4 regions of the Micromonospora inyonensis genome follow, and region 4 is predicted to be linked to each of the others. Evidence: riboswitches for the same ligand, from Rfam matches in the RefSeq annotation. Region 4 holds a riboswitch; each other region holds the start of a gene.

The links. A riboswitch is a leader RNA that binds a small molecule or an ion and turns the genes downstream of it on or off. The one in region 4 is predicted to bind cyclic di-AMP.
Positions count from the first base shown of each region.
Region 1: another riboswitch for cyclic di-AMP. It lies ahead of GA0074694_RS28490 (C39 family peptidase); the one in region 4 lies ahead of GA0074694_RS16775 (coiled-coil domain-containing protein).
Region 2: another riboswitch for cyclic di-AMP. It lies ahead of GA0074694_RS09540 (coiled-coil domain-containing protein); the one in region 4 lies ahead of GA0074694_RS16775 (coiled-coil domain-containing protein).
Region 3: another riboswitch for cyclic di-AMP. It lies ahead of GA0074694_RS07130 (C40 family peptidase); the one in region 4 lies ahead of GA0074694_RS16775 (coiled-coil domain-containing protein).

Region 1 is NZ_FMHU01000002.1:3,199,858-3,207,526, forward strand. It holds gene GA0074694_RS28470 (ABC transporter permease) at 1-258, shown strand, start outside; gene GA0074694_RS28475 (ABC transporter ATP-binding protein) at 251-1,060, shown strand; gene GA0074694_RS28480 (bifunctional cytidylyltransferase/SDR family oxidoreductase) at 1,189-2,688, shown strand; gene GA0074694_RS28485 (CDP-glycerol glycerophosphotransferase family protein) at 2,734-4,470, shown strand; gene GA0074694_RS28490 (C39 family peptidase) at 4,458-5,327, opposite strand; cyclic di-AMP (ydaO/yuaA leader) riboswitch at 5,524-5,662, opposite strand; gene GA0074694_RS28495 (hypothetical protein) at 6,024-6,797, opposite strand; gene GA0074694_RS28500 (hypothetical protein) at 6,958-7,350, opposite strand; gene GA0074694_RS28505 (acyltransferase family protein) at 7,361-7,669, opposite strand, start outside.
Region 2 is NZ_FMHU01000001.1:2,084,974-2,092,642, forward strand. It holds gene GA0074694_RS09535 (carbonic anhydrase) at 7-693, shown strand; gene GA0074694_RS09540 (coiled-coil domain-containing protein) at 821-1,831, opposite strand; cyclic di-AMP (ydaO/yuaA leader) riboswitch at 1,836-1,966, opposite strand; gene GA0074694_RS09545 (YibE/F family protein) at 2,133-3,449, opposite strand; gene GA0074694_RS09550 (hypothetical protein) at 3,609-3,848, opposite strand; gene GA0074694_RS33580 (hypothetical protein) at 3,845-3,979, opposite strand; partial or broken gene GA0074694_RS33585 (DivIVA domain-containing protein) at 3,992-4,063, opposite strand; gene GA0074694_RS09560 (hypothetical protein) at 4,190-4,642, opposite strand; gene GA0074694_RS33590 (Scr1 family TA system antitoxin-like transcriptional regulator) at 4,800-5,279, shown strand; gene GA0074694_RS33595 (DUF5753 domain-containing protein) at 5,218-5,577, shown strand; gene GA0074694_RS09570 (IS1380 family transposase) at 5,637-7,034, shown strand; gene GA0074694_RS09575 (DUF397 domain-containing protein) at 7,270-7,461, shown strand; gene GA0074694_RS34115 (DNA cytosine methyltransferase) at 7,482-7,669, shown strand, end outside.
Region 3 is NZ_FMHU01000001.1:1,573,456-1,581,124, forward strand. It holds gene GA0074694_RS07115 ((Fe-S)-binding protein) at 190-2,385, shown strand; partial or broken gene GA0074694_RS07120 (CBS domain-containing protein) at 2,413-2,851, shown strand; gene GA0074694_RS07125 (C40 family peptidase) at 2,980-3,996, shown strand; cyclic di-AMP (ydaO/yuaA leader) riboswitch at 4,220-4,369, shown strand; gene GA0074694_RS07130 (C40 family peptidase) at 4,383-5,423, shown strand; gene dcd (dCTP deaminase) at 5,546-6,124, opposite strand; gene GA0074694_RS07140 (pyridoxamine 5'-phosphate oxidase family protein) at 6,220-6,774, shown strand; gene GA0074694_RS07145 (zinc metalloprotease) at 6,835-7,669, opposite strand, start outside.
Region 4 is NZ_FMHU01000002.1:373,242-380,910, reverse strand. It holds gene GA0074694_RS16785 (HelD family protein) at 1-977, shown strand, start outside; gene GA0074694_RS16780 (cation diffusion facilitator family transporter) at 1,113-2,027, shown strand; cyclic di-AMP (ydaO/yuaA leader) riboswitch at 2,181-2,312, shown strand; gene GA0074694_RS16775 (coiled-coil domain-containing protein) at 2,326-3,390, shown strand; gene GA0074694_RS16770 (PfkB family carbohydrate kinase) at 3,557-4,543, shown strand; gene surE (5'/3'-nucleotidase SurE) at 4,540-5,379, shown strand; gene GA0074694_RS16760 (STAS domain-containing protein) at 5,441-5,812, opposite strand; gene GA0074694_RS31705 (hypothetical protein) at 6,145-6,288, shown strand; gene GA0074694_RS16755 (hypothetical protein) at 6,503-6,910, shown strand; gene GA0074694_RS16750 (hypothetical protein) at 7,053-7,669, opposite strand, start outside.

The sequences.
Region 1 (7,669 bases), 2.8 Mb from region 4:
ACCTGGATGTACGCCTCCGGCGTGCTCTACAGCGTGCAGAACTTCGCCAAGCACCTGCCCGGCTGGGCGCAGCTGCTGGTCGAGCTGAACCCGCTGCTGATCTACATCGAGCTGGTCCGGCACGCCCTGATGGAGGACGTCCCGCTGACATCCTCGGCGGCCCAGCTCTGGCTGGTCGGCACCGCGTGGGCGCTGGTCGCCTTCGTCGGCGGATACGTCTACTTCTGGCGCGGCGAGAAGGAATACGGTCGTGGCTGAGTCCAACCAGGTCTCCCCCGGCGTCACCACGGTCGCCGACCAGCGCGTCCCCACCGTCATCGCGGACGACGTGCACCTGGTCTACCGGGTCTACGGCGCCGGCACCCCCGGCAGCGGCTCGCCGGTGGCCGCGCTCAAGCGGATCGTCACCCGCACCAACGCGCCGAACGTCCGCGAGGTGCACGCGGTCAAGGGGGTCAGCTTCACCGCCTACCGGGGTGAGGCGATCGGACTGATCGGCAGCAACGGCTCCGGCAAGTCGACGCTGCTGCGGGCCATCGCCGGCCTGATGCCGACGAACAAGGGCGCGATCTACACCCAGGGGCAGCCCTCGCTGCTCGGCGTCAACGCCGCCCTGCTCAACGACCTCTCCGGCGAGAAGAACGTGGCGCTCGGCTGCCTGGCCATGGGCATGACCCCGGCACAGGTCCGTCGACTGACCCCGCAGATCATCGAGTTCTCCGGGATCAACGAGCGCGGCGACTTCGGCTCCCTGCCGATGCGGACCTACTCCTCCGGCATGGCGGCCCGGCTGCGGTTCTCCATCGCCGCCGCGAAGAAGCACGACGTGCTGCTCATCGACGAGGCTCTGGCCACCGGTGACGCCCGGTTCCGCCGGCGCAGTGAGCAGCGGGTCCGGGAGCTGCGCGCCGAGGCGGGCACGGTCTTCCTGGTCAGCCACGCCATCGGCACCATCCGCGACACCTGCGAGCGGTCGATCTGGCTGGAGTCCGGCCTGATCCGGATGGACGGGCCGACCGACCAGGTCATCGCGGCGTACAACGAGTTCATGAAGAAGTAGCGTGCGACGGCCTGCCCCCCGGTGAACACCGGGGGGCAGGCGCGTGCGACGGCGGAGCTAAGGTCGTACCGCGTGCCCGCCCGAGGAGTCGGGCACGGACGACGGCACGTGGATCAGTGAGGATCACGATGACGCAGGACCACCCCGACGGAGCCGGCACCGGTACGGAGGCCGCCCCGGCTCCGTGGCGCCCCTCGCGGACGGTGGCGGTGGTACTGGCCGGCGGAACGGGTTCCCGGGTCGGGCTGGGCATCCCGAAGCAGCTGGTCAAGATCGCCGGTAAGCCGATCATCGAACACACCATCGCGGTCTTCGAGGCGGCCCCCGAGATCGACGACATCCTCGTGCTGATGGCCCCCGGCTACGTCGACGACGCCCGGGGCATCGTCGAGGCGGCCGGCTTCCGCAAGGTCCGCCAGGTCCTCCCCGGCGGCGGGACGCGCAGCGACACCACCCGCCTGGCGCTGGACGCGATCGGCCCGGACGACTGCAACATCCTCTTCCACGACGCGGTCCGCCCCCTGCTCAGCGGGCGGATCGTCCGGGAGTGCGTGAACGCGCTCTGGACGTACCAGGCGGTGGACGTCGCGATCCCCTCGGCGGACACCATCGTCGAGGTCGGCGACGACGACTGCATCACCGGCATCCCGGTGCGCGCCCGGCTGCGGCGCGGGCAGACCCCGCAGGCGTTCCGCTCCGGCACCATCCGCGAGGCGTACCGGCGGGCCGCCGACGACCCGCACTTCGCCGCCACCGACGACTGCGGCGTGGTGCTGCGCTACCTCCCCGAGGTGCCGATCAAGGTGATCGACGGCGCGGACGAGAACATCAAGGTCACCCACCCGGTCGACGTGCACCTGGTGGACAAGCTCTTCCAGCTCGCCGCGGCGCGGGCCCCCCGTCCGGTGGACGAGCAGCGGTACACCGAGGAGCTGACCGGCCGGACGATGGTGATCTTCGGCGGCAGCTACGGCATCGGCCACGAGCTGGCCGAGCTGGCCCGCCGCTACGGCGCGCAGGTCTTCCCGGTCAGCCGCTCCGCCACCGGCACCCATGTCGAACGGGACACCGACGTGCAGGCCGCGCTGCGCACCGCGTTCGAGGCCACCGGCCGGATCGACCACGTGGTGGTGACCGCCGGGATCCTGGAGAAGGGCGCCCTGGCCGAGATGGACGAGGCGACCATCGACCGGCTCCTCCGGGTGAACTTCGTCGGGCCGGTGACCGTCGCCCGGCACGCGCTGCCGTACCTGCGCCAGACCCGGGGGCAGTTGCTGCTCTACACCTCCAGCTCGTACACCCGGGGCCGGGCCCGGTACGCGCTCTACTCGGCGACCAAGGCGGCGCTGGTCAACCTCACCCAGGCCCTCGCCGACGAGTGGGCCGAGTTCGGCGTCCGGGTGAACTGCGTCAACCCGGAGCGCACCGCCACCCCGATGCGCACCCGCGCGTTCGGCGCGGAGCCGGAAGGCACCCTGCTCGCCGCGGCGACGGTGGCCCGGGCCTCGCTGGACGTGCTCCTGTCCGACCTCACCGGCCAGGTGATCGACGTCCGCCGCTCGGCCGACGAACCGGTGGTGCCGGCCCAAGCCGGGCCGGCTCCCGCCGCCGCGCCGTCGGGTCGCTGAACCCGCGCCCCCACTTCCCACGCCACAGGCAGGAGAGTCAGCGAGATGCGTGGCACCCTGGTCCGGAAACTGCTCGCCCGGTGTCTCACCGTGGGCCTGGCGGTCCTGGCCTTCCTCCTGATCGCGCTCACCGGGGCGACCCTGCCCGGACTGCTGCTCGCGGTCGCCGCGCTCGCCGCCGGGGTGTGGGAGCGGCGGGTCCGTCCGGGCGCGGACGTCGCGGGCGAGTCGGTCCTGGTCGCCGCCGGCATCCTGATCGGGTACGCCCGCCGCCTCGACGCCGGCTTCGACCCCGCCCTGGTGGCCACCGCGCTGGTGGTGCTGGCGCTGGTGCTGCTCGACGGGCCGCTGCGGGAGGCCGGTGGCCTGGAGATCCGCACCGCCAACCTGCCGGTACGCCACGGGCTGACCACCGCCCACGTCGGCACGGCGATCCCGGTGCTGCTCGGCGCGGTCGCCTTCGGCGCGCTGCTCGCCCTGCCCACCTGGTACGCCCTGCTGGTCAGCCTGCTCGTCGGCGGCCTCGCCGGGGTGGTCGGGCTGCGTCTGGCCCGGCGGCGGTTCCGCCCGTCGACGGCGGCCAGCCCGGTGGCCCGCGCACTGGCCCGGCACCAGCCGGAGTTCCTGCTCTACTTCTCCGCCCCGCCCGGCTCGGAGTACCAGGTCACCATGTGGCTGCCGTACCTGGAGCGGATCGGCCGGCCGTTCCTGGTGCTGCTGCGCGAGCCGGAGTTCCTGGCCCCGATCGCGGCGGCGACCCGCGCGCCGGTGGTGTACTGCCCGACGCTGAAGGCGATCGACGAGGCGCTGGTGCCCAGCCTGCGGGTGGCGTTCTACGTCAACCACGGCGCGAAGAACGCCCACTGCATCCGCTTCACCCAGCTCACCCACATCCAGATCCACCACGGCGACAGCGACAAGGCCCCGAGCGCCAACCCGGTCTCGGCGATCTTCGACCGGAACTTCGTGGCCGGGCAGGCGGCGATCGAGCGGTACGCCCGCGCCGGGGTGCAGATCCCGGCGGAGAAGTTCGTCGTCGTCGGCCGTCCCCAGGTGGAGGCGATCGGGGTACGCCAGCCGCCGGTGCCGATGCCGGCCCAGCCGACCGTGCTCTACACGCCCACCTGGACCGGGCACCACGCGGACGCCGACTACTGCTCGCTGTCGGTGGCCGAGGCGCTGGTCGGGCGGCTGCTGGCCCGGGGCGCGACGGTGATCCTGCGGGCCCACCCGTACACCGCGCAGAACCCAAAGTCGGCCCGGCAGCTCGCCCGGGTGGAGGAGGTGCTCGCGGCGGACCGCTCCCGCACCGGCCGGCAGCACGTCTGGGGCACCGAAGCCAGTCGGGCGATGAGTCTGGTCGACTGCGTGAACCGCTCCGACGCGCTGATCTCCGACGTCTCCGGGGTCATCTCCGACTACCTCTACTCGGGCAAGCCGTACGCGGTGACCGACATGGGCGCCGACGGCGACGCGTTCACCGAGCGCTTCCCGCTGGCCCGCTCCGGCTACGTGCTGCGCCGGGACCTGGCCGACGTCGACGACGTCCTGGAGCGGCTGCTCGGCACCGACCCGCTGGCCGAGGCCCGCTGGGCGATGCGCACCCACTACCTGGGCGACTTCCCGGTCGAGTCGTACGCCGAGGGGTTCCTGTCCGCCGCCCGGGCGCACCTCACGCCTTCAGGTGGTAGGAGGGGCCCCCTGTTACCGCATTTTGAGGAGCAGGGGTCCCCTCCTACCACAGCGGCGGCTGTTCCCCGCGCAAGGGCTCAGGCGGAGTAGCCGCGGGTGGCGGCCCAGTGCGCCAGGCTGATGCTGGTCATCCAGTACGAGCCGGCGGCGGCGTTCGCCGGGTCCGCGATCTTGACAGTACGACCGTTGTCCCGGTAACCGACCACCGTCAGGTAGTGCCCGCCGGGGTAGGAATGCCATCCCCCCGCCACGTCGGTGGCGGAACCGGCGATGTTCACCACGACGGCGTACCCGCTGCCGACGGCCCGCACCACGTCGGCCTGGAGCCGGTCCATCTGGGCCGGGGTGGCCGCGCCACCAGGGATCGTCCGGGTCCGGTAGACGTCCCGGCCGACGAGGTCGTTGAGGACCCGGGTGGTGTCCTCGGCGGAGTTGGTGCCGGCCTCGGTGGTGTGCAGCCGCCGGGCGAGGTCGTCCTGGCTGCGAACGACGTCCCGGGCGGTGAGCGCGATCCGGGTGGCGGCCGGACCGCAGTAGTAGAAGGTGGTCTGCTCCTGGTACTGGATGTCGAGCACCTTCGACGCGGGCGGCTTCGGCGGGGTGGGGCTGGTCGTCAGGTCCGGGTCCGGCGAGCGGGTGGCGGCGGGCGAGGCGGAGCGGGTGGCCGGAGTCGCCGCGGCGGCCGGTGGGGTGGTGGCGACGGCGGACGGGTTGGCCGGGGACGCACTGGCGCGGTCGCGGTGCCGGGAGGCGGCGGTCGACCGGTCCGGCTCGGCCGCCGTGGCCACGGTGTCGTCCCGGCGTACCGGTGTGTCGGTGTCGACGAGCAGGACGCCGGCGGTGGACGCCACCACCAGCACCGCCGCCGAGGCGGTCACCTGGTAGGACCGGCGGGTTCGGAACAGGGTGAACGGTCGCGGGACCGGGTACTTCACGGATTCCTCCACGGAAGGCAGGGGTGGAGAGCGGCGCACCTCATCGGCGCGCGGACGGACCGCACGCGGGATCGACGGGTCGCGGAGGGTGCCCGCTCGGACAGCGCCTGAGGACGGACGCCGGAGTCAGTGCCGGCGACGCGGACGGCCGGCCGGCGGCACCTGGGCACCGTGGAGGAACCGGGAAACGGGGGTGTACAGCACGGACTACTCCTTCCGATACCGCCTACCGGGTTAGCTGACGGATTCGGGCGGGAAGATCGCCCTACCGCGGGTCGGCCCCGCGGATTCACCCCGGACGTACGTGGGTCCCCGGCTCGTCGAGCACGATTAAGCGGGCCGGCACGGTGTCGCCCTTTGCGACCTACGACCGCACCAGACGGGCCGACACTACTGATACCTTGATCCGCTGCCAACCCTCGTGAACAGGCCGAACGACCCCTCATACCCGGAATTCGAGCGCGTTTCCGGGCTGACGACGCTGAATGGGACGAGCCGTCTACCCGTCATCGTCGAGGCGGTTACCGCCACGGGTCGGCACAACCGGGCCGCCGCACCGGGCGCAGAACGGGACGACCGGGGTCGAAGGTGCCGCACGGCAGGACGTGGCCCGGGTCACGTCACGATCCGGTCACGCCGCCGACTGCGGTGACCCCGAAGTGCCACAGGGACCCCGCAGCGGCCCGGGGGACGGGACCGGTCAGGGCGTCAGCCCACCCGCGCCGGCCGCCACCGGGCAGCGGGACGGACCGCGCCGGGCACCCGTCGGGACGCGGCGACGACCGTCGAGGTGCCCGCCCGGAGGCGCTCCGCGGCGAGGGACGCCTCCTCCGCCAGGGACCGCGCCGCCCTGGCGGCCACCTCGGCTCGCTGCCAGGCCGCCCGCTCCCGCTCGGCCGCCGTCCGGTACTCCACCCGCCGTAGGTCGCGCAGCACCCGGGACAGGACCGCCTCCTGCACGACCGGGTGCAGACGGGGGTCCCACCCGTTGCGGCGGGCGAACACGTCGCTGAGCGCCCGCACCGACAGGTCCCCCCGCCAGTACGCGGCCATCGCGGACCGGTGCAGGAACCGCTCGCGGGCGACGTACTCGGCCGGGGTGCGGGGCGTCCGGGGTGCCGGCAGGGCGGTGGCCCCGGCGAAGCGACGGGCAGCCGTCTCCGCCTCGTCGTACGCCCGCCAGGCCTGGTCGACCCGTTCCTGCGCGGTCAGCCACTCCGTCCGACGGCGGCGGGCGGTGTGCGCGGCCCCGGCCGCGGCAACGGCCACCTCTTCGGCGTACCGGCGCAGGTCGGCCGGGTCGCGAACGACGGGGTCGCCAGCGGCCGGGGCCGGGGCGGGTGGGGGCAGCACCCCCTCCCGTTCCCGCTCGGGGCGTGCCACCAGGACGGTGAGCACGGTCAGGGCGAGCACGAGCAGGGCGGACCAGATGGCGGCCGCCCGGGGCACGTCCACCAGGAACTCGTAGAGAACGATGTCCATCGTCGGCACCTCACGGAACACGGAGCGGGTGGGGGCCGCACGGACGCCTCGGGTGCGGGCGCGACCATCGTCGCAGCCACCGGTGGGCCGTCGGCGGGTGCGGGGTGAGGTTCGTCGGATCAGCTCGGGCCCCGGGGACGGGACACCCGGAGCGGACAGATCAGCGGGGCGGTGGTGCCCGGGAGCCGGCCGCACCGGCGTCGGTGCCGACCAGCGGCCGGACCGGGGGCCGGCCGACCGCCCGGGACGCGGCCACCACGACCGGTGCGCCGACGGCCGGGCCGGTGCCGGAGGGCGTGCCCGCCTCGTCGCGGGCGTCCGGCTCGACCCCGTCAGTCGTGACCCCGTGGGCGGGGTACGACCCGACCAGGGCGGGCAGCCGTCCCACGGAGAGGCTTCTCTCGGCGAGGACTGGCACACCGCCAGCGGGGAGGCCCCCGGCGAGGGCGCCGCCGCTCAGCGCGAGGGCGACCGCCACGGCGAGGCTGGTGAACACCCGGAACGCCCGGCGCACCGACCGCCACCGATGGCAGTCGAGCACGACGGAAGACACGCAGAGCATGTTACCCCGAACGTCGGGTACCCGCATCGATGCCAGCCGTGCCGGAATCCGCGGCCTGGTCACCGGCCGGGGCCACGGCGTGTCCGCACCGGTCGACGCCGTCGGCGGCCCGCTGCCGGGGCGTCACGGCCGCCCGGTCCCCGGTCGCGGACGGATCCCCGGCCGGGGCGGGACGCTTCCGGCTGGGAGCGAGCAGGCGCATCATCGGGGTCTCCACCCACCGGTAGAGCAGCCAGGCCAGCAGCAGGTTCAGCAGCAGGAAGCCGACCGCCACCAGCGGCCCCGTCCAGCCGGTGAAGCCCACGCCGTA
Region 2 (7,669 bases), on a different contig from region 4:
GAAGTCATGACCGTTCCTGCTATGCAGCAGCCTCCGACGAGTCCCGCGCAGGCGCTGGACGAGCTGCTTGCGGGCAACCGGCGTTTCGTCGCCGGCAGCCCGCTGCATCCCAACCAGGACGCCGGTCACCGAACCGCGGTCGCCGACGGGCAGCATCCCTTCGCGGTCCTGGTCGGCTGCTCCGACTCCCGCCTCGCCGCCGAGATCATCTTCGACCGGGGCCTCGGGGACCTCTTCGTCGTCCGGACCGCCGGGCACACCGTCGGGGCCGAGGTGCTCGGCAGCGTCGAGTACGCGATCACCGTCCTGGAGACCCCACTGGTGGTCGTCCTCGGCCACGACTCCTGCGGCGCCGTGCAGGCCGCCCGGGAGGCCGACGGCACCGGGGCGACGCCCTCCGGCTACCTGGGGGCGGTCGTCGGCGCGGTGGTGCCGAGCCTCCGCCGGGCCGCCAGGGAGGGCGTCGACGACATTGACGGGATCGTCGACATCCACATCGACCACACCATCGAACTGCTGCTGGAGCGCTCGGTGACCCTGAATCGGGCGGTGCGGGACGGGCGGTGCGCGGTGGTCGGCATGTCGTACCGCCTGGCTGCCGGCGAGGTGCGGATGGTCCGCGCGATGCCCGCCAGCGAGGACGTCACCCTCGTCGCCGGCCCGGCCGCCTTCACGGCCCCCTCCGGCAGCTGACCTCCGCCCGGCCGGCGGTGCGGGTGGCCGGCGGCCCTGGTGGCCCACCGGCGTCGACCCGGTCACGCGAACAGGCCCCGCTCTCCCGGATGTGTGGAGGCGGGGCCCGTGTTCGTTCGGCTCGGGGTCAGAGCATGGACACGTGTACGTGGTCGGTGTGGTCGGAGGGGCCGCTGTACGACTTCCAGCCGGTCGCCGGGAACCAGATCTGCTTGTTCCAGATCACGTAGTAGATGCCGAGTTGGTCGGCGTTACGCACCAGGAACGCGGTGAGGTTGTTGCCGTACATCCGCTCCGCCTTGGTGTCCCAGCTACTGAACCCCGACTTCTGGAGCGACCAGTCGCAGGCCCGCCCCTTCGGGTGCTCGTACGGCCCGCCCGGTCGGTAACACCCGACGAACAGGTTGAAGCCGGCCCGCTTGACCTCCCTGTACATGTGCAGGGTGCGTGGGGTGATGCAACCGCCGGTGGTCGGGTCGTCCTCGGTGCAGCCCAGCGGGCGCCAGTTGCCGTTGCTGTCCCGCCCGGGGCCGGGCCGGGCGATCGGGGAGGTGGCGTCCACCAGGCCACCGGTCAACCCGACGCCGCCGACGAGGGCGAGTGACCGCTCCGCCTCGCGCTGGCGCTTCTTCAGGATGTCGGCCTGCCTCCGTTCCTCCAGCACCTCGGCGTCGAGCGCCTTCTTGGCCCGTTCCGCCTGCTCCTTGGCGGCGGCGACGGCGGCGACCTTCTTGTTGTTGACCATGTTCATCTCGTCCAGCGCGCCGGCCCGCCTGACGAACGAGTCGGGCGTGTCGCTGTCCAGCAGCATGGAGGTGGGGCCGACCCGGCCGGTCATGTAGGACCGCACCGCGATCTTGGCCACCTGCGGGGTGAGCGCCTTCAACTCGTTCCGGGTCCGCTCGACCTCCAAGGCGAGGGCGAGCTGACGGTCCGTCGAGGCCCTCAGCTTGGCCTGGGCCTGGGTGTAGCTGCGGTTCGCCTCCTCGATGACCTCGTTGAGGAGCTTGGGCTGTTCTCCGTCGTGCCCCGACGGGCTCGACGGCTCAGCCAGCGCCGGCGCGGGCCCGGCGGCCACGGCGAGGGCGGCGAGCACGGCCACGACAGGTTTCAGCCAGCGGCGTAGGGGTGCCGTCACAGTTTTCCCTTCCGTCGACCGCCGACCGGGTTAGCTGACGGGTTCGGGGCGGAAGTGGCCCCTACCGCTGACGCGGATGCACCCCATGAACCTGGTTCCCCGGTTCGCCGGTGGGCGATTAGGCGGTGGCCCCGCTGGCGCCGGTGCGCGCCTTCGGCGGTAACCGGCAGCGAGGTTACCTGACGGCGGGCATGGGGTTCTACGCCCGGATCCCGACCAAAAGCGTTATTTCCCTATTGTTCTCCGTCGCTCCTGTCACATTTGTCAAGATCAGGCCGGATGGCGGTGACGTTATGGAGTGTCACCAGGTCGGATCCGTGTTCGCCGGGCGGCCCGGAGCGGGTGCGGAATCGGTCGCTCCGGTGGCGGCCCGGGGGCCGCTCAGCGCGGCGAGGGCCTCGTCCCGCTCGCCGGCGGGCCGGGGCAGCCGGCGGGTCGGCGTACCACCCCGGCCGGCGGTGGTCACCAGGGCGGCCAGGCCGGTGGTGATCGGTACGGCGGCGATCAGGCCGAGCGTCGCGACGATGCTGCGGACGATCTCCTGGGCGAGGAACTCGCTGGTGACGATCTCGCTGACTCCGCGCGCGTCGGCGGTCAGCAACAGCAGCAGGGGCAGCGAGGCGCCCGCGTACGCGAGCACGATCGTGTTGACCGTCGAGGCGATGTGCGCCCGGCCGACCCGGGTGGCCGCCCGGTAGAGCTGGAGCCGGGTGAGACCGGGGTTGGCGTGGGCCAGTTCGGTGACCGTGGCCGCCTGGGTGACCGTGACGTCGTCCAGGACGCCCAGGGAGCCGATGATGATCCCGGCCAGGAGCAACCCGTGCAGGTCCACGTCGGCCTGGAACATCGACAGGGTGGTGGCGTCCTCGGAGCCGTACCCGGTGAGGTGGGTGAACGCGGTCGCCAGGCTGCCGAGCAGGCCGGTGAGCACCAGGCTGGCCAGGGTGCCGAGGACGGCGACGGAGGTCTGCGCGGTGACCCCGTGGGTGAGGTACAGCACCACGAACATGATCAGCGCGGCGCCGGTGACCGCCACCGGCAGTGGAGCCTGCCCGGCGCTGATGCCGGGCAGGACGAAGGTGAGCAGGATGGCGAAGCTGGCCGCCAGCCCGCCGAGCGCGGCCAGGCCGCGCCACCGGCCGAACGCGACGATGGCGACGGCGAACGCCAGGGCCAGCCAGATCAGCGGCTTGCCCCGCTGGTGGGCGGCGATGCTGTAGGCGCTGACTGTCGGGTCGGCCGGGTCGGTGAGCACCACCAGGACGATCTCGTCGCCGACCTCCACCGAGGGCGACCCCGGCCCGGCGGGCAGCGCCGTCTCGACCTGTTGCCCGGCGTCCGGCCCGGTGTCGACGGTCACCGTGGCGGTCCCGCACGGCCCCTCCGTCGTCCCCTCCGGGGTCTCCGGGGCAGGTGGGCAGGGTTCGGTCACCACCCGCGTCACCGTGCCGTGGTAGCGGGGCGCGTCCTCGCCGCCGCCGACCGACGGCGTGTCCCGGGGCCAGAGCACCAGCGCCGCGACCAGGGTCACCAGGAAGAGCGGGACCACGGTCGCGATCAGGACACGCCGTACGCGCGGCGGCGCGGCGGCGGTGGGACGGCTGTGGTCGTGGCCCATGCTTCTCCCAACGGTCCTGGCGTGGCGGGTGCCCTGGCCGGACCATTCTGCCGGGTCCGAAGCGGCAGCTCGCAGGCTGTTCGGCGGCCCGGCCCGGGTCCGCTCGGTGGGAAGTTCGTCGGCACGCTGTGGAGCTGCCCCGTCCATGCGCCCGCCGGGTCACCGGCACCTCCCGTCGTGCCCGATCGGCAGCACACACCGCCGTCCGGCGCCCAGCCGCGCGTCACACCAGATCCGGGTACGCCGCGACTGGTCGTCCTCCGCGCTGACGGTGGCCTCCCCGAAGTCCAGTTCCGGCACGTGCCCGAGGGAGTCGCGCAGCGCGACCACGAGGGCGACGGCGTACGCCCGGCTGGGCAGTGTCAGCGGCAGGTGCAGGACCCAACGGCTCAACGTCACCACCGCCCGTGCCGAGGGCCGGAGTCCGCCGGCCGGCGCTGGGTGTACTCGGACTGCCAGCGGCGCAGCGCCTGACGAATCCGGTCGCCGTCGGCCTCCACGGCCCGGATGTGCCGGTGCAGCCGCTCCACCTCCCCGGCGACCCGGTCGAGATGGGAGCGGACCTGGTCCGGTGCGAGTCCGCGCCAGCACCGGTCGAATTCAACGCTCCGGATCTGGTGCGGCCCGAGCCGCTTGCCGTCAGGTAGATCACGGCCGTCGACCTCTCCCTGCCGGGTCCGCCGCGTTCGCGGGAAACTGCGCCGCGAGCGCGGCGACGGTCTCCCGCAGGGCGGCGGCGGTCAGTTCGAGCTGCCCGGCGGCCCGTGCTCATTCCCCGGTCGCCGCCTCGACGGTCGGGCCGTCCTCCCCGGCGGCCCGGAGCTGTTCCCCGGCAGCCGCTCCGCCTCGTCGGCCAGGTCCAGCGCGTGATCGGCACCCCGCTGCGCCGCGCGCAGAGCGGGATTCGTCGCCCCGACCCGCACCCGTTCCAGCAGGACGACGGCCGCGCCGACCGCGACGTACGCCTCCCGCAACTCGTCGGCCACCCCGGACACCGCCCAGGCGGCACTGGCCACCGGCACGTTTCTGACCTGCGGGTACGCGGGCGGCACCGGCGCGACGGCCGGCTCGACCGGCACCGACAGGTACCGGTCCGGGCAGGGCCAGGCGCAGCCGCAGCCACAGCGCCGCCAGGCCGTACGCCAGTCGCGGCGGTGACGCGGAGCGAGCGGGACGGAATGGTGTCGGGGCACGGGACCTCCCTCTTTCGGCATTTCGACGATGTCGTGGTGACCGTGGGTGTACAGCGTGCCCGCCTCGCCCCAGGATTCCGAACACTCCGCTTTGTCATGACGACCGTGGGTGACCGTCTCGGGCTGGGTGGGGGTACGGCGACGTGGACCGAGGAGAGTGGAGAAACATGTGGGAATCTCGCCGTCCGAGTTCCTGTTGCGCGAGCTGCGTCGGCGGCGGATGGCCGCCGGACTGACCCAGGACGCGCTGGGTGAGCGGGTGCACTACTCGAACACGCACGTCAGCGCGATCGAGACCGGCGTCAAGCCGCCCAAGCCGGAGTACCTCAAGGCCGTGGACGAAGCCCTGGAGACCGGCGGAATCCTGCTCAGCCTCTGGGAAGACCTGGTGAAAGACGCGGGCACGCCGGTCTGGTTGCGGGAGTGGATCGAGTACGAGCGCGAAGCTGTCATTCTGTGCTGGTACGAGCCCGCGTATGTCCCAGGGTTGCTCCAGACCGAGGCGTATGCCCGAGCGGCGTTGTCGAACGGCTGGCTGTCAGCCGAAGACGTTGATCAGCGAGTGGAGTTCCCGCATGGGTCGCCAGTCCTGTCTGACACGCAGTCCGGTTCCGCAACTCTTCTTGGTCCTGGATGAGATGGTCATTAGGCGGACCTGCGGTAGCACGAAGATCATGGCGGAGCAGGTCGATCATTTGATCGGCCTCGCCGAACAGCCGAATATTCAGGTGCATGTCGTGCCCTTATCGGCTGGCCTCTATCCCGCCCTTGCGGGAGGCTTCATCGTGGCGGATCTGCCAGACAGCGGCAGAGCCGGCTACATCGACAACCAACTGTCTGGCCAAGTCGTTGATCGGCCTGATGACGTTGCTAGGCTCGGCCCTTCGTTAAGGGCGGTCCACAGGGTGGGCAGGAAGCAAAGAAGTGCCTTTTGATCAGGGAAAATGGGACTTGCTGAGGGTCCGATGTTCCTGTCACGGAAGGCACTTGCTGGGTGAAGGCTACCGCAACACGTCCGAAGATCGCGGTCACCGGTGGTGGACGGGGCGTGGTGGGCCACGTCGGTGCCCGCCTGCTTGCGGATCTGGCCGACGTGACCGGGCTGACCAGCGCGTTCGGTGAGGCCTTGGCAGGACTGCGGCAGCGGCAGGGCGGGCACGATCCGGGCCGTGTCACCGTGGACCTGGCGGTGATGCTCGCCGACGGCGGCGAGGCCATCGCTGATCTCGCGGTGCTGCGGGACCAGCCCGCCCTGTTCGGGCCGGTCGCCTCCGACCCGACCGCCTGGCGGCTGCTGTCCCGACTGGACGAGCCGATGCTGGCCGAGCTGCGGGCCGCGCGGGCCCGAGCCCGCGAGATCGCCTGGGCCCAGCACGCCGACACCCGCGGTGACCTGCCGCAGCCGATGGTGGCCGGCCGGCGGGTCGACGGTCTGGTCCTGGACATCGACGCGACGATCGTGCTCTGCCACTCGGAGAAGGAAGCAGCGACCCGGACCTGGAAGAAGACGTTCGGCTACCACCCGCTGCTGTGCTTCCTGGACAACACCGGCGAAGCCCTCGCCGGTGTGCTGCGGGAAGGCCGAGCCGGGTCGAACACCACCGCCGACCACATCACCGTCCTCGACCAAGCCCTCGCCCAGATCCCCGACGCCATCCGGCACGGCACCCCGATCCTGCTGCGCGCCGATGCGGCCGGCTCCACCCACGGGTTCCTCGCCCACATCCGCAGCCTGCGCGACCAGCACCTGGACATCCGGTTCTCCGTCGGCGCCGCGATCACCGAACCTGTGCGGGCGGCGATCCGCGCTGCGACCGGTTGGATTCCCGCCGTCGACACCGCCGGTGACCTACGTGAACATGCCGAGGTCTGCGAGATCACCGGCCTGTTCGACGCGGCCGGCTGGCCGCCCGGCACCCGGTTCCTGGTCCGCCGGGAACGCCCACACCCCGGCGCCCAACTATCGCTGTTCGACACCATCGAAGGCTGGCGGCATCAGGTCGTCGCCACCGACACCCCGCCCGGCAACGGCAGCATCCAACACCTGGAGGCCCGGCACCGGGCTCACGCCCGCGTCGAGGACCGCATCCGCACCGGCAAGGACACCGGCTTCGGCCGGTTCCCGTCCCGACACTTCGCCATCAACCAGGCCTGGCTGCACCTCGCACTGACCGGCATCGACCTGCTCGCCTGGACCCGCATCCTGCTCCTCGACGGTGACCTCGCCGCCGCCGAACCGAAGAAACTGCGCTACCGGCTGCTCCACGTCGCCGCCCGCCTCACCCGCACCGCCCGCCGGACCCGACTCGCCATCGCCGCCAACTGGCCCTGGACCAACGCTCTGACCAGCGCGTTCCACCGCCTCGCCGGACTACCGAGACCCGCCGGCTGACCCCACACCCCACGCCCCGACCAGCAACACGGAGGAACCCGGCCCCGCGCCGGGCCGTCAGCATGCCAACCAAGCTGACGCCCGAACCCCGAACCGACTTCATCGAATAGCAGCTATGAACGGCCGCCCAAATGAAAGACCGAGGCGCTAGGCTGGCTCTCGCATGGGACGCGCTGCGCGGCGAGGCGCTTCCCGGTAGGCAGAGTCTCGACCTCCTCAGGGAAGTGGCGAAGACATGGACGTGACCGGCCCGAAGTGGCGCAAGGCGAGCCGTTCGTCCTCTAACGGTGGGGCCTGCGTCGAGGTGGCGGACAATCTGGGCGGGGTGGTTCTCGTGCGGGACACGAAGGACCGGTCGGGCGGCACGCTCGCCTTCACCCCCGAGTCCTGGCGCGCGTTCGTCGCCCAGGTGCCTGGGCGGCGGTAACAGCATTCGCGGCCGGAGCGATGGCCTCTGGTCCAGGGCGACGTGCGCCAGGTGGGGTTCGACTACCTGTGGGACCGCGTGGACCTTCTCGCTGGTGGCCCCCCTGTCAGCCGTTCAGCCTGGGCGGTGTCGCCAGGGGTGATGAGGACAAGCGCAACATGTTCCCGGAGATGTTCCGCGCGATCCGCCAGATCCAGCAGCCCAGAGC
Region 3 (7,669 bases), on a different contig from region 4:
CAGCGCAGCCCGGTGCGAGGTTCCTCACGTTACTACCGGGTAACCTTGAGCGTAGGCTGCACTGCATGACCGAGCGGAGCGAGGTCATCGACCGGTCAGGTCAGGGTCGCGGTGGGCAGCCGGCGGCGCGACATCCCGACGCCGGTCGCCGAACCGCTCGCCAGGCAGCAGACCGTGGAGGCCAACGCTATGGGCAGCGTCCAGCTCGTCACGACGATCCTCGCCGCCGCCATCACCGCTCTGGCGGTGTGGGTGGCCGTACAGGCGGTGCTGCGCATCGTGGCAGTCGTCCGGCTCGGGCAGCCGGACCCCGGACGGTTCGGTGACCCGGTCACCCGGACGAGGACGATGCTGGCCGAGACGGCCGGGCACACCCGCATGTTGCGCTGGAGCGTGGTCGGTGCCGCGCACTGGTTCGTCATGGTCGCCTTCGTCGTCCTGTCGCTGCTGGTCCTCGAGGCGTACTTCGAGGTGGTCTCGCCCACCGGCGGCCTGCCGCTGATCGGTGGCTGGACGGTCTACGGGCTGGTCACCGAGCTGATCGCCATCTTCGGTGTGGTCGGCATCGTGGTGCTGATCGCGATCCGGATCCGCAACCGGCCCAGCCGGACTGGCGGACGTTCCCGGTTCACCGGCTCGACCATGTGGCAGGGCTACTTCGTCGAGGCGGTGGTTCTCGCCGTCCTGATCATGGGTTTCCTGATCCGGGGCTTCAAGGTCGCCACCGACCACTTCGAGTACCCGACCTGGGCCACCCCGGTCAGCCACGCCGTCGGCGCGCTGCTGCCGAACTGGGAGGCCGGGGTCAGCGTCGCGGCCCTCATCAAGATCATGATTTCGATGACCTGGCTCATCGTGATCGCGCTGAACGTGACCATGGGGGTGGCCTGGCACCGCTTCCTGGCCTTCTTCAACATCTTCTTCAAGCGTGACCCGGGCCGGGCCGGTTCCGGTCTCGGCGCGCTCCGCCCCATGACGAGCAACGGCAAGCCGCTGGACTTCGAGGAGGCCGACCCCGAGTCCGACCAGTTCGGGGTGGCCCAGGTCGAGCAGTTCACCTGGAAGGGCCTGCTCGACTTCAGCACCTGCACCGAGTGCGGTCGCTGCCAGTCGCAGTGCCCGGCGTGGAACACCGGCAAGCCCCTCTCACCGAAGCTGCTCGTGCTCAGCCTGCGCGACCACGCGTACGCGAAGGCGCCGTACCTGCTGGCCGGGGGCGGCAAGGACCTCACCGGCGAGGAGAAGGCCACCGCGGCCCAACTCGCCCACGTCGACGTGCTCGCCCTCGCCGAGGCGGAGAAGCCGCTGATCGGCGGGGCCGAGGAGGGCGGGATCATCGACCCGGACGTGCTCTGGTCCTGCACCACCTGCGGGGCCTGCGTCGAGCAGTGCCCGGTCGACATCGAGCACGTCGACCACATCGTCGACATGCGGCGCTACCAGGTGCTGATCGAGTCGAGCTTCCCCTCCGAGGCCGGCGTGATGCTGCGCAACCTGGAGAACAAGGGCAACCCCTGGGGCGCTCCGCAGAACACCCGGGAGGACTGGACCAAGGGCCTCGACTTCGAGGTGCCCCGGGTCGGCGAGGCGGAGGACTTCGAGTACCTGTTCTGGGTCGGCTGTGCCGGCGCGTTCGAGGACCGGGCCAAGAAGACGACCCGTGCCGTCGCCACGCTGCTGCACGAGGCCGGCGTCTCCTTCGCCATCCTCGGCGAGGGGGAGACCTGCACCGGTGACCCGGCCCGCCGGATCGGCAACGAGTTCGTCTTCCAGATGCTCGCCCAGCAGAACGTGGAGACCCTGAACGAGGCGTTCGACGGCCGCGAGAAGAGCAGGCGCAAGATCGTCGCGACCTGTCCGCACTGCTTCAACACGCTCGGCAACGAGTACGGTCAGCTCGGCGGCGAGTTCGAGGTGGTGCACCACACGCAGCTCCTGGCCCACCTGGTCGCCACCGGCAAGCTCACCCCGGTCCAGCCCGTCGACGGCGGGGTCACCTACCACGACCCGTGCTACCTGGGCCGGCACAACCGGGTCTTCGCCCCGCCGCGCGAGGTGCTCGGTTCCTCCGCCTCGGAGGGCGTCACCGAGATGCCGCGCAACAGCGAGCGCTCCTTCTGCTGCGGTGCCGGTGGGGCGCGGATGTGGATGGAGGAGCGGATCGGTAAGCGGATCAACGTGGACCGCGTCGAGGAGGCGATGTCCACCGGCGCGAAGACCATCGCGGTCGGTTGCCCGTTCTGCTCGACGATGCTGAACGACGGGGTCAACGGCAAGGGGGCCGGGGAGCAGGTCGAGGTCGTCGACGTGGCGAGCGTGCTGCTCCGCTCGGTGAGGCCGGAGCAGAACCGCGACGGCCAGCAGGCCGAGCCGGTCGCCGGCTGAGCCGAGACCGTTCGCGGGTCCACGGCACACGCCCGGATCACCGGGGCGCTCGCCCTGCACGCCCGTACCGCCACCGACGTTTTCAGCCGTGGTCCACGTGACCACCGTCACCGAGGACGTCTCACCGGCCTCTCTGGAGGTGCTGGCCACCCGTACCGGACGGTCGCGCTTCCCGGTGGTGCAGCGCCGGCGGGTGCGCGGCTTCGTGCACGTCAAGGACGTGCTCGGGTACGTCGGCGCGAGCCGCCGTGCCCCGGTGCCCGCCGAGGTGTACCGGCCGCTGGCCGTGGTGCCGCTGGACCGTACCCTGGCCGACCTGCTGCTCTCGATGCGCCGCGAGGGACGGCACATGGTGCTGGTCAGCGACGGACGGCGACCGCTCGGTGTGGTGACCCTCGACGATGTCCTGGCCGCCATCGTCGGCGGAATCGGTACGAAGGGTGCCCGCGTGGTCGCCGGAGCATGAAACGAGACCCCCTCGCCTTGATATCGCCCCGCGGCTTCCCTAATGTGGGGCACCGGCCGCTGTGGATCGTCTGCCCCGCCATCCTCTCCCTCGCGGGGCGCCCGGTGGTCTGGTCGCCAAAGGAGTTCGTGCCGGTGGCAACCCTGCCCCCTCAGCGTCACGCACCGGATCGACTCCCCACTCGTCCGGGTGGGCTCCGTCGGTTCGTTCGTACCCTGGTCACCCTGTCCGCCGCCGTCGTGGTCGGCACCGGACTGCTCGCTGCTCCCGCGCACGCCGCGCCCACTCCCGAGGAGATCGAGGCGCAGATCGACAAGCAGTGGGAGCAGCTGGAGCCCACGATCGAGAAGTACAACGAGGTCCGCAGCCAGCTCAAGGTCAACGTGAAGAAGTCGGCCGACCTGGAGAAGAAGATCCAGCCGCTCGCGCTGCAGAGCGACGTGGCCATGAACCGGATCGGCGCCCTGGCCTCCCGGCACTACATGACCGGCCCATCGCAGGAGATCGGCGCGCTGCTGGTCAGCGCGAAGCCGGGCACCCTGGCGGAGCAGATGGGCATGCTCGACCGACTCGCCGCCCACCAGCGCAAGGAGCTCCAGGGCGTGCTGGCGATCCAGGCGAGGTACGAAGCCGAGAAGCAGAAGCTCGACGCCCTCATCACCAGCCAGACCCAGCAGGAGAAGGACCTGGCGGCGAAGAAGATCAAGATCGATACGGAGATCAAGCGGCTCCGGGCGTCCATGCCGAAAACTGCGGTCAGCGCCCCCGGCTGCCCGCTGATCAAGGGCGTTGTCAGCAGCAAGGCCAACACCGCCATCAGGACCGCCTGCGCCCAGGTCGGTGACCCGTACGTCTGGGGCGCCACCGGGCCCAACTCGTTCGACTGCTCCGGGCTCACGCAGTACGCCTACCAGGCCGCAGGCATCCACCTGACCCACTTCACCGGCGCGCAGTGGCGCGAGACCAAGTCGATCAGCCGCTCCGAGGCCCGCCCCGGTGACCTGGTCTTCTTCTTCAGCGACCTGCATCACGTCGGGCTCTACCTGGGCAACGGCATCATGGTGCACGCCCCCCGGGCCGGTAAGCCGGTGCAGGTGGCCAGCATCAACCACATGCCGGTCGCGGGCTTCCGCCGCCCGTACTGACCGATCCATCCTGACGACGGGGGTCCCCGGCCAGTGGCCGAGGACCCCCGTCGCGATGGGCCAACGAACGGCACCCACAGTGGTTACTGTCGGAAATCGGCAGGTGGCACTCCCGCGAAGCGTGTTGCGGATCGACGACGGCCGTCCCTAGTCTCGGCACTTGCCGAGCCGGTGACAGGTCCGCCATTCGGAGGCGGCGACGGCTCGACACCGCCGAGTCGCACGACGCACGTCGCCACAACGAGAAACGTCACCACAGCAGAGCGAGCCGGGGAACCACCAGCACCATCGGGGTGAATCCGTACGCCAGGTAGGGCGCTCCCTTCCCGCCCGAACCCGTCAGCTAACCCGGTAGGCGGTCAACGGAAGAAGGAGTACGGAGCCCGGTGGCACACCATGCCCCGCGGCCACCGTCCGCCCGGTCGGCCACGGCTGCCCGGACGACGGCTGCGCCGCGTCCATGCTGGTCCCGCTTCACCACCGTCATCACCGTCCTCGCCGGAGCCGCCGTCCTCGTGACGGGCGGTGCCGGCGCGGCCCGCGCCGAACCCTCGGTAGCCGAGATCGAACGCCAGATCGACCGGGAGTGGAACGCCCTCGAGCCGGTCATCGAACAGCACAACGCCACCCGGCAGGCGCTCGCCGCCAAACGGCGGCAGGCGGCGGCCCTCACCGCCCGGATCGAGCCGCTGCGACGCCAGATCGACCAGGCGATGAGCAAGGTCGGCGGGCTCGCGGTGCGGGCGTACAAGGGGGAGAACGCTTCCGCCCTGAACGCCATGCTGGCCAACCCGTCGCCAGCCACCGTCGTCCACCAGCTCGAACTGCTCGACCAGTTCGCCCGCCGGCAGCAGGACGACATCCGGCACGTGGTCGGGTTGCGAGACCAGCTCAGCGCCCGCAAAGCGCCGCTCGACCGGCTGATCGCACAGCTCGGTCAGGCCGAACGCCAACTGGACGCCAAGCGGCGGCAGATCGACGCTGACATCGCCCGCCTGCAGAAAATGCGCCTGAAGGCGTACGGTGACGGTGGTGGCACCAGCCTGCGCCCCGCCCCCTGCCCTGCCGTCTACCCGGGCGGCGCCGCCGGCCGGGCCGTCGGCTTCGCCTGCGCCCAGATCGGCAAGCCCTACGTCTGGGGGGCCGAGGGGCCGAACGCGTACGACTGTTCCGGGCTCACCCTCGCCGCCTGGGCGCGGGCCGGGGTCAGACTGCCGCACAACGCCGCCCAGCAGCGGCGGGCGACCGCCCCGGTGAGCCGGAACGAGCTACGCCCCGGCGACCTCGTCTTCTACTACGCCGACCTGCACCACGTCGGCATGTACGTCGGCAACGGCTGGCTGGTGCACGCCTCCCGGGCCGGCGCGCCGGTGAAGATGAAGCGCGTCGACGACGGCCCGGTGCACAGTTACGGTCGGCCGGGCTGAGGTGGTAGCAGGGGACCCCTGTTACCGCTTTTTGTGTAGCAGGGGTCCCCTGCAGGCACCTGACGAAGCGGAGCGAACACCATCGCCAGCACCGGACCGAGGGGTGGCGGGGGGCGCGACGTTCAGCGGGTGGGCCAGGTACGCCAGTTCCGCCAGGCCCGGCTCGGGGTGGGCCCACGCTGCCCCTGGTAGCGCGAGCCGTAGACGGCGGAGCCGTACGGATGCTCGGCCGGCGAGGAGAGCCGGAAGATGCAGAGCTGACCGACCTTCATGCCGGGCCAGAGGGTGATCGGCAGATTGGCCACGTTGGAGAGTTCCAACGTCACGTGACCGGAGAAGCCCGGGTCGATGAAACCGGCGGTGGAGTGGGTCAGCAGGCCGAGCCGGCCCAGGCTCGACTTGCCCTCCAACCGGCCCGCGAGTTGGTCGCCGAGCGAGATGACCTCCAGCGTGGAGGCGAGCACGAACTCGCCGGGGTGCAGCACGAAGGGCTCCCCCTCGGGGACCTCCACCAGCGAGGTGAGGTCGTCCTGCTGCCGCGCCGGGTCGATGTGGGTGTAGAGGTGGTTGTTGAAGACCCGGAAGAGCCGGTCCAGGCGTACGTCGATGCTGGAGGGCTGCACCAGACTCGCCTCGAACGGTTCCAGCGCCAGCGTGCCAGCCTTGATCTCGCTGACGAGGTCGCGGTCGGAGAGCAGCATCGCACCACCATAGCGAGGACCATCGGCCCCACGATCCGGCGGGTGACCAGCGCGTCGGGCTGCGTTTTCGTACGCGTGTTCGATAGGATGTCGGTATGGCTTCCTGGTCCGAGTTCGCCGCCGACGAGCCCCGCCTCGCCGACGCGATCCGCCTTCTCATGCAGCAGTACGGCCCGGGCTTCGGCTACCTGGCCACGGTCCGGGCCGACGGTGGCCCCCGGGTCCATCCGGTCTCCCCGGTCATCACCGACGAGGGGCTCTTCTGCTTCGTCATCGACTCGCCCAAGCGCCGCGACCTGGAGCGCGACGGGCGGTACGCGCTGCACTCGTTCCCGCCGGAGGAGAGCGACGACGAGGCGTACGTGGCCGGACACGCCCGTCCGGTCACCGACCACGCCCGGGTGGCCCGGCTGGCGGAGAACTTCCGGGCCGAGCCCCGGGCGGACTGGCGGCTGTTCGAGTTCACCGTCGACGTGGCCATGCTCGCCCGGCGCGATCACGTCGGGGTGGAGGCTCCCGGTGCGCGGCAGGGCGGCCCGGCGGTGCAGGTCTGGCTGGATCCCCGGGCGAGTGACACTTCGGCGGCCGGTCAGCCGGCCGTACCGGGACGGACCGGGCGACGACGGGCCGCGCACCGGGCCGCGGCCTGAGCCCGGACACGCCGATGCCGGCTCCGCGGGACGGAGCCGGCATCGGGTGCGTCGGGCACGTCAGGCGGCGCGGTACGCGTTCCACGCGGTCAGCATGCGGCTGGCCTGCCCCGGGGTGAACTGGTACATGCACGAGTCGTACGTGTAGTCCATGAAGTTGGTGATCGGGTCCAGGCCGGCGGTGGAGCAGGTGTCCCGGCCGGTCGGGCATTCGAACGCCGGCGACGCCTCCGCCGGCGTGTCCGAGACACTGTCGCCCGAGCTGGCGCAGCCGCCCTGGAAGGTGTGGTACAGGTTCAGCCAGTGGCCCACCTCGTGGGTGCCGGTGTCGCCCTGGTTGTAGTTGGTGGCGGTACCGCCCGGCAGTGACTCGCTCAGCACGACGACGCCGTCCATGCTGCTGAGCCGACGGGTCGGGAAGGTCGCCCAGCCGAGCAGGTCGTCGCTGAGCTCACCCAGATAGATGTTCAGGGTGTCCTTGCCGCCCTCGCGGAGCGAGGTCTTCATCGAGCGCTCGGCCGAGGAGCCCTGCACGATCGGGTACCACGACGGGTTGGTCACCCGGTTGATCTTCTGGAGCTGGAAGGCGAACGCGGTGGCCGTACCGCCGGTCGCGCCGCTGAAGGACTGGTTCAGCACGCTGATCTGGGAGCTGACCATCGAGTCCGGGATGTTACCCCCGGCCCGGGTGCTGTCCCGCTGGATCACGTGTACCACGACCGGGATCGTGATCGAGGCCGTCGCCGCCGGACCCTGCTTCAGGTCGGTCCGCTTGGCCCGTGCGGCCAGCGCGGCGGCCAGGTCGGCCTCGCGCTCACGGACCTGCGTCGCGGTCAGCTCGTTCGGCTCGTGCTTGGCGACGCCACCGGCCTTGATCTTTGCGTCGGAGTGGGTG
Region 4 (7,669 bases):
TCCGGGAGTTCCTCAAGGCGTGGTGGCCGCGCCTGCACCCGCGCCACGTGCTCGGGTGGCTGGCCCGGCCGGATCGGCTGCGGTCGTACGCCGGGGGGATCCTCTCCGGCGCGGAGATCCGCGCGCTGACGGCGGCCTGGCGGACGCTGGACCGCGACGGGCTGACCATCGCCGACATCGCCCTCCTCGACGAGCTGGACGCGCTGCTCGGCCAGCCGATGAAGCCGGCCCGCCGTCGGCGCGACCCGTTCCAGCTCGCCGGCGGGGTCCGGGAGCTGAGCACCTTCACCGACCGGCAGCGCGCCCAGCGGGCGGCGGCGCGGGAACGCCCGGCCGACTACCGCGACTACGCGCACGTGGTGGTCGACGAGGCACAGGACGTGTCGCCGATGCAGTGGCGGATGCTCGGCCGGCGGGGCCGGCTGGCGTCCTGGACGGTGGTCGGCGACCCGGCGCAGACCGCCTGGACCGGCGACCCCGAGGAGCTGGCCCGGGCCCGCGACCAGGCGCTCGGCCGGCGTAAGCGGCACGAGTTCGCCCTGACGACGAACTACCGGAACTCGGCGGAGATCTTCGCGGTGGCGGCGGCCGAGATCCGCACCATCCACCCGGACCTCCCGCTGCCGACGGCGGTCCGGTCCACCGGCGTGCACCCGGTGGCGCTGACCGTGCCGATGGCGCAACTGCCGGCGCGGACGGTCGAGGCGGTCACCGCGCTGCTGGCCCAGGTGGCCGGGACGGTGGGCGTGATCACGCCGGTGCCCCGCCGGGACGAGGTCGCCGGCTGGCTGGCCCACCTGGACTCGCCGCGCCTCCAGGTGGTGACCAGCCTCCAGGCCAAGGGCATGGAGTACGACGGGGTGGCACTGGTCGCGCCGGGCGAGATCCGGGCGGAGCCGGGTTCCGGCGTTCGGACCCTCTACGTGGCGCTCTCCCGGGCCACCCAGCGGCTCACCACCATCGATCCGGTCGACTGACCCGTCCGCCCCGCCCCGGCCGGCTGCCCCTCCCCCGCCGCTTCCGTTCCGGGCGGGCGACCCGCCCTTACTTGCATACATAGCGATGTGAACATACATTGGGTCCGGGCCGAACGGGGAACGGAGGGTGGGGGCGTGGGCGCAGGTCATGACCACCACGGCGGGATCGCACACGCCGCACAGCGACACACCGGCCGCCTCTGGGCGGCGTTCGGGCTGCTCGCCGCCCTGATGGCGGTCGAGGCGGTGACCGCGCTCGGCACCGGGTCGCTGGCCCTGCTCTCCGACGCCGGCCACATGTTCACCGACGTGCTCGGCATCGGCATGGCGCTGGCGGCGATCACCGCCGCCCGACGGGCCGGCCGGGATCCGCAGCACACCTTCGGCCTCTACCGGCTGGAGGTGCTCGCCGCGCTGGCCAACGCCGTCCTCCTCTCCGGGGTCGCGGTCTACGTGCTCGTCGAGGCGGTCCGCCGGTTCGGCGACCCGCCGGAGGTGACCACCGGTCCGATGCTGGTGGTGGCGGTGCTCGGCCTGCTGGCGAACCTGGTCGCCTTCGGGCTGCTGCGCGAGGGCGCGAAGGAGAGCATCAACCTGCGCGGCGCCTACCTGGAGGTGCTGGGCGACCTGCTCGGCTCCGTCGGCGTGATCACCGCTGCGGTGGTCATCGCGCTGACCGACTGGTGGTGGGCCGACCCGCTGGTCGCGGTGGCGATCGGGGTCTTCATCCTGCCGCGCACCTGGCGGCTGGGCCGGGCGGCGCTGCGCATCCTGGTCCAGGCCGCGCCGGAGCACCTTCAGGTGGGCGCGGTGCGCGACCGGCTGGGCGCCGTCCCCGGCGTGGTCGAGGTGCACGACCTGCACCTCTGGACGCTCACCTCGGGGATGGAGGTCGTCTCGGCCCATTTGACCACGGACCCGGCGGCCGAGATCGGCACCGTGCTCGCCGCCGCGCGGACGGCGCTGCACGAGGACTTCCACATCGAGCACGCCACCCTCCAGCTCGAGCCCGGTCAGTCGCCCGGCGTCTGCGACCGGGTCGAGTGGTAATTAGGGCAAACTTAAATCTCGGCGTGTATTGTCCGGCTATGTCGGATATGCCGGTGGAGATTCCTGGGAGTGGTGTGGCCAACGCTGCCCCTGGGACACCGGCTTCGGTAGTCTCGGATCCGGTCAACGCCAGGCGGCGCCCTCCGGCGCCTGCGGTGACCGCCGCCTAATCGCCGATGACGGCGAGCCGGGGAACCACGTCCTTGGGGTGCATCCGCGTGAGCGGTAGGGATCTTCCGTCCCGAACCCGTCAGCTAACCCGGTCGGCGGCTGACGGAAGGACATGTGCATGCCAGTAGTGGCACCCGTACGACGTACCGCCGCCCGGATGGCGGCCCTGATCGCCGCGACGCTCGCCCTCGGGGTCGCGGCCACGCCGGTCGCCGTGGTCCCCGCCGCGGCGGCGCCTCCGCTGGCGGCCAAGGCCCCCGGCGACGACCCCGAGGGAGGCACCCCCGCCCTGCGCGCCCAACTCGAGGCGGCCAGCAAGGGCTGGCTCGACGCGAAGGACGCGCTCGCGACGTCGGTCGCCCGCCAGCAGAAGATCAACGAACAGCTCACCACCATCGAGAAGGACCTGGCGGTCCGGGACCAGAAGGTCGGCGTGATCGCCGGGCTGGCGTACCGGACCGGCCGGCTCGGACCGGCCTCGGCCCTGCTGGCCAGCGACTCGCCGGACAACTTCATGGACCGGGTCGCCGCGCTGGACGCGGTGGCCGCCAACGAGGACCGCGAGCTACGTGGCCTGCTGACCACCCGGGAACAGGCCAACCGGGCGAAGACGGCACTGAACCGGGAGATCACCGAGCAGCGCAAGCAGGTCGCGGTGATGGAGAAGCGCAAGCAGCAGGCCGAGCAGGCCCTGGTGGTCGCCAACCGGAAGACGGCGGCCACCCGCCCCAGCGGGGGCAGCGACTCGAGCCGGTCCGCCACCGCGAAGCCGGCGCCGCGCAACCCCGACGGGTCCTGGCCACCCGAGTCGTGCAGCGTCAACGACCCGACGCCCGCCGACGGCTGCATCACCCCGCGTACGCTGCACGCGCTCAACCAGGCCAAGGCCGCCGGCTTCACCCGGTACGTCTCCTGCTACCGCCCCGGCGGTTCGGGTGAGCACCCCAAGGGGCGGGCCTGCGACTTCGCCGCACAGAAGAGCGGCTTCGGCGGCGACGCCACCGGCGGCGACAAGACGTACGGCGACAACCTGGCGGCGTACTTCAAGAACAACGCCAGCCGGCTCGGGGTGCTCTACGTCATCTGGTACCGGCAGATCTGGCTGCCCAGCAGCGGGTGGAAGTCGTACAGCGGGGCGGGCGGCGATCCGTCGAGCGACCACACCAACCACGTCCACCTGTCGGTCTACTGAGCCACCCGGCGCGGCCCGTCGTCCCCACCCGGGGGTGGCGGGCCGCGTGCCGTACCGCCCCGGCGGGACGACCCGGACACCGTCCTCCACAACCCCCTGAAAGGGGTCGCATGAGCGACACCGGGCGGGGAACCCGGGCCGCGCGAGCGGACGAGAGGCGGGCACCATGGACGGTCCCGACGGGTACGTGATGGTCTTCGCGCCGGCACCCGTGCTGACGGTCACCATCGACCAGCCGAGCGACGAGACCGAACTCCACCTGCACCCGGGCGGGCAGGGGGTCTGGCAGGCCCGGATGATCATGTCGCTCGGGGTGCCCGTGGTGCTCTGCGCCAGCCTCGGTGGCGAGATCGGCCAGGTGCTGGAACCGCTGCTGATCACCGAGGGGGTGCGGCTGAAGCGGGTGCTGCGGGACACCGCCAGCGGCGGATACGTGCACGACCGCCGCAACGGTGCCCGGCAGGAGGTCGCCGACGTCCCCGGCCATCCGCTCCGCCGGCACGAGCTGGACGAGCTGTACAACCTGGCGCTCGGTGAAGGGCTACGCGCGCCGGTCAGCGTGCTCAGCGGGCCCGGCGAGCCGTCCCTCGTCCCGCCCGACCTCTACCGCCGGTTCGCCGCCGACCTCGGCGCGAACGGTGGCCGGGTGGTCGCCGATCTCTCCGGCGAGCACCTCGACGCGGTGCTCGCCAGCGGGTTGTTCTTCCTCAAGGTCAGCCACGAGGAGCTGCTCCGCGACGGACGGGCCCGCTCGGCGGACGAGGACGAGCTGACCCGCGCCATGTACGACCTCCATGCGGCCGGGGCCGAGACGGTGGTGGTGAGCCGGGCCGAGCAGCCGGCGTTCGCCCTGGTCGACGGGGAGGTCCTCGAGGTCGTCATGCCCCGGTTGGAGGCGGCCGACCCGCGTGGCGCGGGCGACTCGATGACCGCCGGGGTGGCCGCCGTCATCGCCCGCGAGGGCGACATCCGGACCGCGATCCGCACCGGCGCGGCGGCCGGGGCGCTGAACGTCACCCGGCACGGCCTGGGCACCGGGCGTCTCGACTCGATCGCCGGGCTGGTGGACCGGGTGCGGCTGGTCCCGGCGGGCAACCGCCCACAGGAACGGACCACCCCGGAGGAACTGGCCGACCGGGCGGCCGGACGATGAGCCCGCGCGTGCTGGTCACCAACGACGACGGCGTGGCCGCGCCGGGACTGGCACGGCTCGCCCAGGCGGCGGTCGCGCGGGGGCTGGACGTGGTGGTCGCGGCTCCGCTGGAGGAGGCGAGCGGCACCAGTGCCTCGATGACCGCGCTGGAGCGCGAAGGGCACGTGGTGGTCCGGGCCCATCCGCTGCCGGAACTGCCGGACGTGCCGGTGTACGGGGTCGGCGGCTCCCCCGGCTTCATCGTCCTGATCGCCGTGCACGGCGCGTTCGGACCACCCCCGACGGTGGTCCTCTCCGGCGTCAACCGGGGAGCGAACGCCGGCCGGGCGGTGCTGCACTCGGGCACGGTGGGCGCGGCGTTCACCGCCGCCGCCAACGGCTGCCGGGCGATGGCGGTCTCCCTGGACGTGCTCTCGGCCGCCGACGTCACCCCCGGCAGCGGCGGCGCGGCGGTGCACCCCGCCGTGCGGGTACGCGACCCCGAACGGCACTGGTCCACGGCTGCCCGGGTGGCCCTGGACCTGCTGCCCCGGCTGACCGCCGGACCGGCGGAGAGCGTGCTCAACGTCAACGCCCCGGACCTGCCGTACGAGCGGCTGCGAGGGGTGCGCCGGGCGTCCCTGGCCAGCTTCGGTCAGGTGCAGATGACGGTCGCCGAGGCTGGCCACGGGTTCGTCCGCACCTCGCTGGAGGAGCCGGGACAGGCGGTGCAGCCGGGCACCGACCTGTTCTGGCTCGCCGAGGAGTACGCCTGCGTGACCGCGATCCGGGCGGTCATCGAGGTGGCCGACGTGGACCTGTCGGGACTGAGTGGCGAGGAATGGCGACCGGCCTGAGCCACCGGCCACGGCCCGGGCACGACGCGGCGGGACCGGCCACGGTCCGCGGACGGGCCGGTCAGGCGCCGGGCAGCACCTCGGGCTCGGGCGCGACGGCGGCACCGGCGAAGTACGGCTCCGGCGCGCCGAAGAGGCCGAGCAGGCCGGTCACCCAGAGCTGCCGGTGGACGAACCGGCTGGGCTCGGTGACGACCAGCTTGACCCCGCTCACCTCGGCGGTCTGGAACCCGGCCACCATCGCGCTGATGCCGACCGAGTCGATGAAGGTCACCAGCCTCATGTTGAGTTCGATCCGCGTCGGGCGACTCTTGGCGAGCACCTCGACAACGGCTTCGCGTACCTCGTACGCGGTGTCGACGTCGATCTCACCGCGCGGGACGATCTCGACGACGCCACCGGTCAGGACCGACTTGACAATCGACAGGCTCACGCGAGCACCTCCACTCGCCCGTCTCCGGGCGCCTCATCAGTACGCGGGCCGCGACCGAGAGTATTCCTCCGACAGCCTCGGTCGCCACCCCCGGGGGTGAGTAATTCGCGGATCAGGAGCGACAAGTCGCCCATTTCCGACTCTCCTCCCTCCTCGAACACCCGGTCCGGGGTTCCCACGCACCAGGACCAAGGGTAGCGGTCGCCTTTCGGGGCGGTGCGCAACCATCCGTCCGGGCGCGCCCACCAGCGGGGCCGCCCGCCGACCGGCCATTGACCGACCTGCCTAGCATCAGCCCCACGCAACCGACGGCGTCGACGAAGGAGCCAATAATGATCAAGAGACTGCTCGGACTGGCGGGTGTGGGTGCCCTGCTCGCCCTGGTGCTGGCCTGCGGCTTCGGCGGCGCGGGCGACGACGATGACGACGGCGACGACGACTTCGCCCGCGGCACCGCCGTGGTCACCCTGCGCTGACCCGAGGACGCCGACAGATGTCGGTCACGGTCGGGGGCAGCGCTCACCGTCGGTGATCGACATCGCCGGACGGGTTTGCCCGCGCGACGGACGGGGCACGAGGTGTTCGCGTTCACCCGACCGGTACGTCACGGGCGGGTAGGCGCGAACCGCGCCGACCCGACGCCGTGGGTCCGACGTGACGCCGGCTTCGGTACCTGAGGAGGTAGCCAGGATGATCGGATCCACCCTGCTGGAACGCCGCAGCAAACCCGAGCGGATCGCCGACCAGGCGTGGCGGCACCTGACGTCCGCGGTCAACTCGGCCGGTGACAGCGTGCGCGACACCGCCCGGTCCGCGCGGCGCAACGGTCTCACCTTCGCCGACGACGCGGGTGACCTGGTCGGCGGTGCGGCCGAGGAGGCCCGCCGCCGGGCGGTGCTCGCTTTCGACGCGCTCGCCGGACGCCGACCCGCCCTGCCCTGGGCGCTGCTCATCGGCGCCGCCCTGGCCGGTGCGGCGATCGGGTGGGCGGCCGGCTCGGCGGCGCGGGCCGTCGGCAGCCGGAGCGACCGGGACCCCGACGACATCGAGTTCGTCGACGTCGACCGCCCCAACTCGCCGGCCGGCCTGGACACCTGAGCCGGCTCCGACGTCGAACCCCTGGCCACCGCCGTGGTGACCAGGGGTTGGCTCCCGCAGCCGAGGAAGGACCTCACCCTACCGGTCAGAGCCGGGCTTGGAAACGCTCCCAAGCGAGTCGTGCCACCCCGGAGCGGTCCGGTCACCCCAGGTGGTACACGAACCCGTCGCCGACCTGCTCCCGCCGGATCCCGAGCCCGTCCACCGGCCGCGACGCCGCGTCCTGCCACGGGGTGCCGGCCGCGTACCCGGGCAGCAGGACCACCGTCCGGATCCCCCGCTGCCGCAGGTACGCCACCGAACTCGCATCCGGGAAGCTGAGGCTGGCCGCCCGGGCCTCGGCCTGGCTCGCCGGAGTGAACGAGGCGAGTCCGTTGACCATCCGGGGAAACCCGTCAGTCGACCAGAGCATGACGTGCAGTTCCCGGATGCCGTCGCTGGGCAGCACCAGCAGCGGCCCCGACACCCCACGCAGCGCCGCCGGCTGCTCCGGCACCGGCACGTGCGGGGTCCGGTTCGCCCCCTCCAGCAGCACCAGCGCCAGCGGTACCACCAGCACCAGCCGCCCCCAGCGGGCGAAGCGCCCACCGGTCGGCGCGTCCGGTGCGGTCGGCTCCGCCACCCCGGCCCCGTCCGCCCGCCCGGCCGGTTCCGCCGGTGCCCGCCCGACCGGCTCCTGGGCCCCGGGGCCGCCGGACGGTTCGCGGGTGAGCGCTCCGGCGGCCAGGATGCCGAGGAGCAGGGTGCTCCAGAGCACCA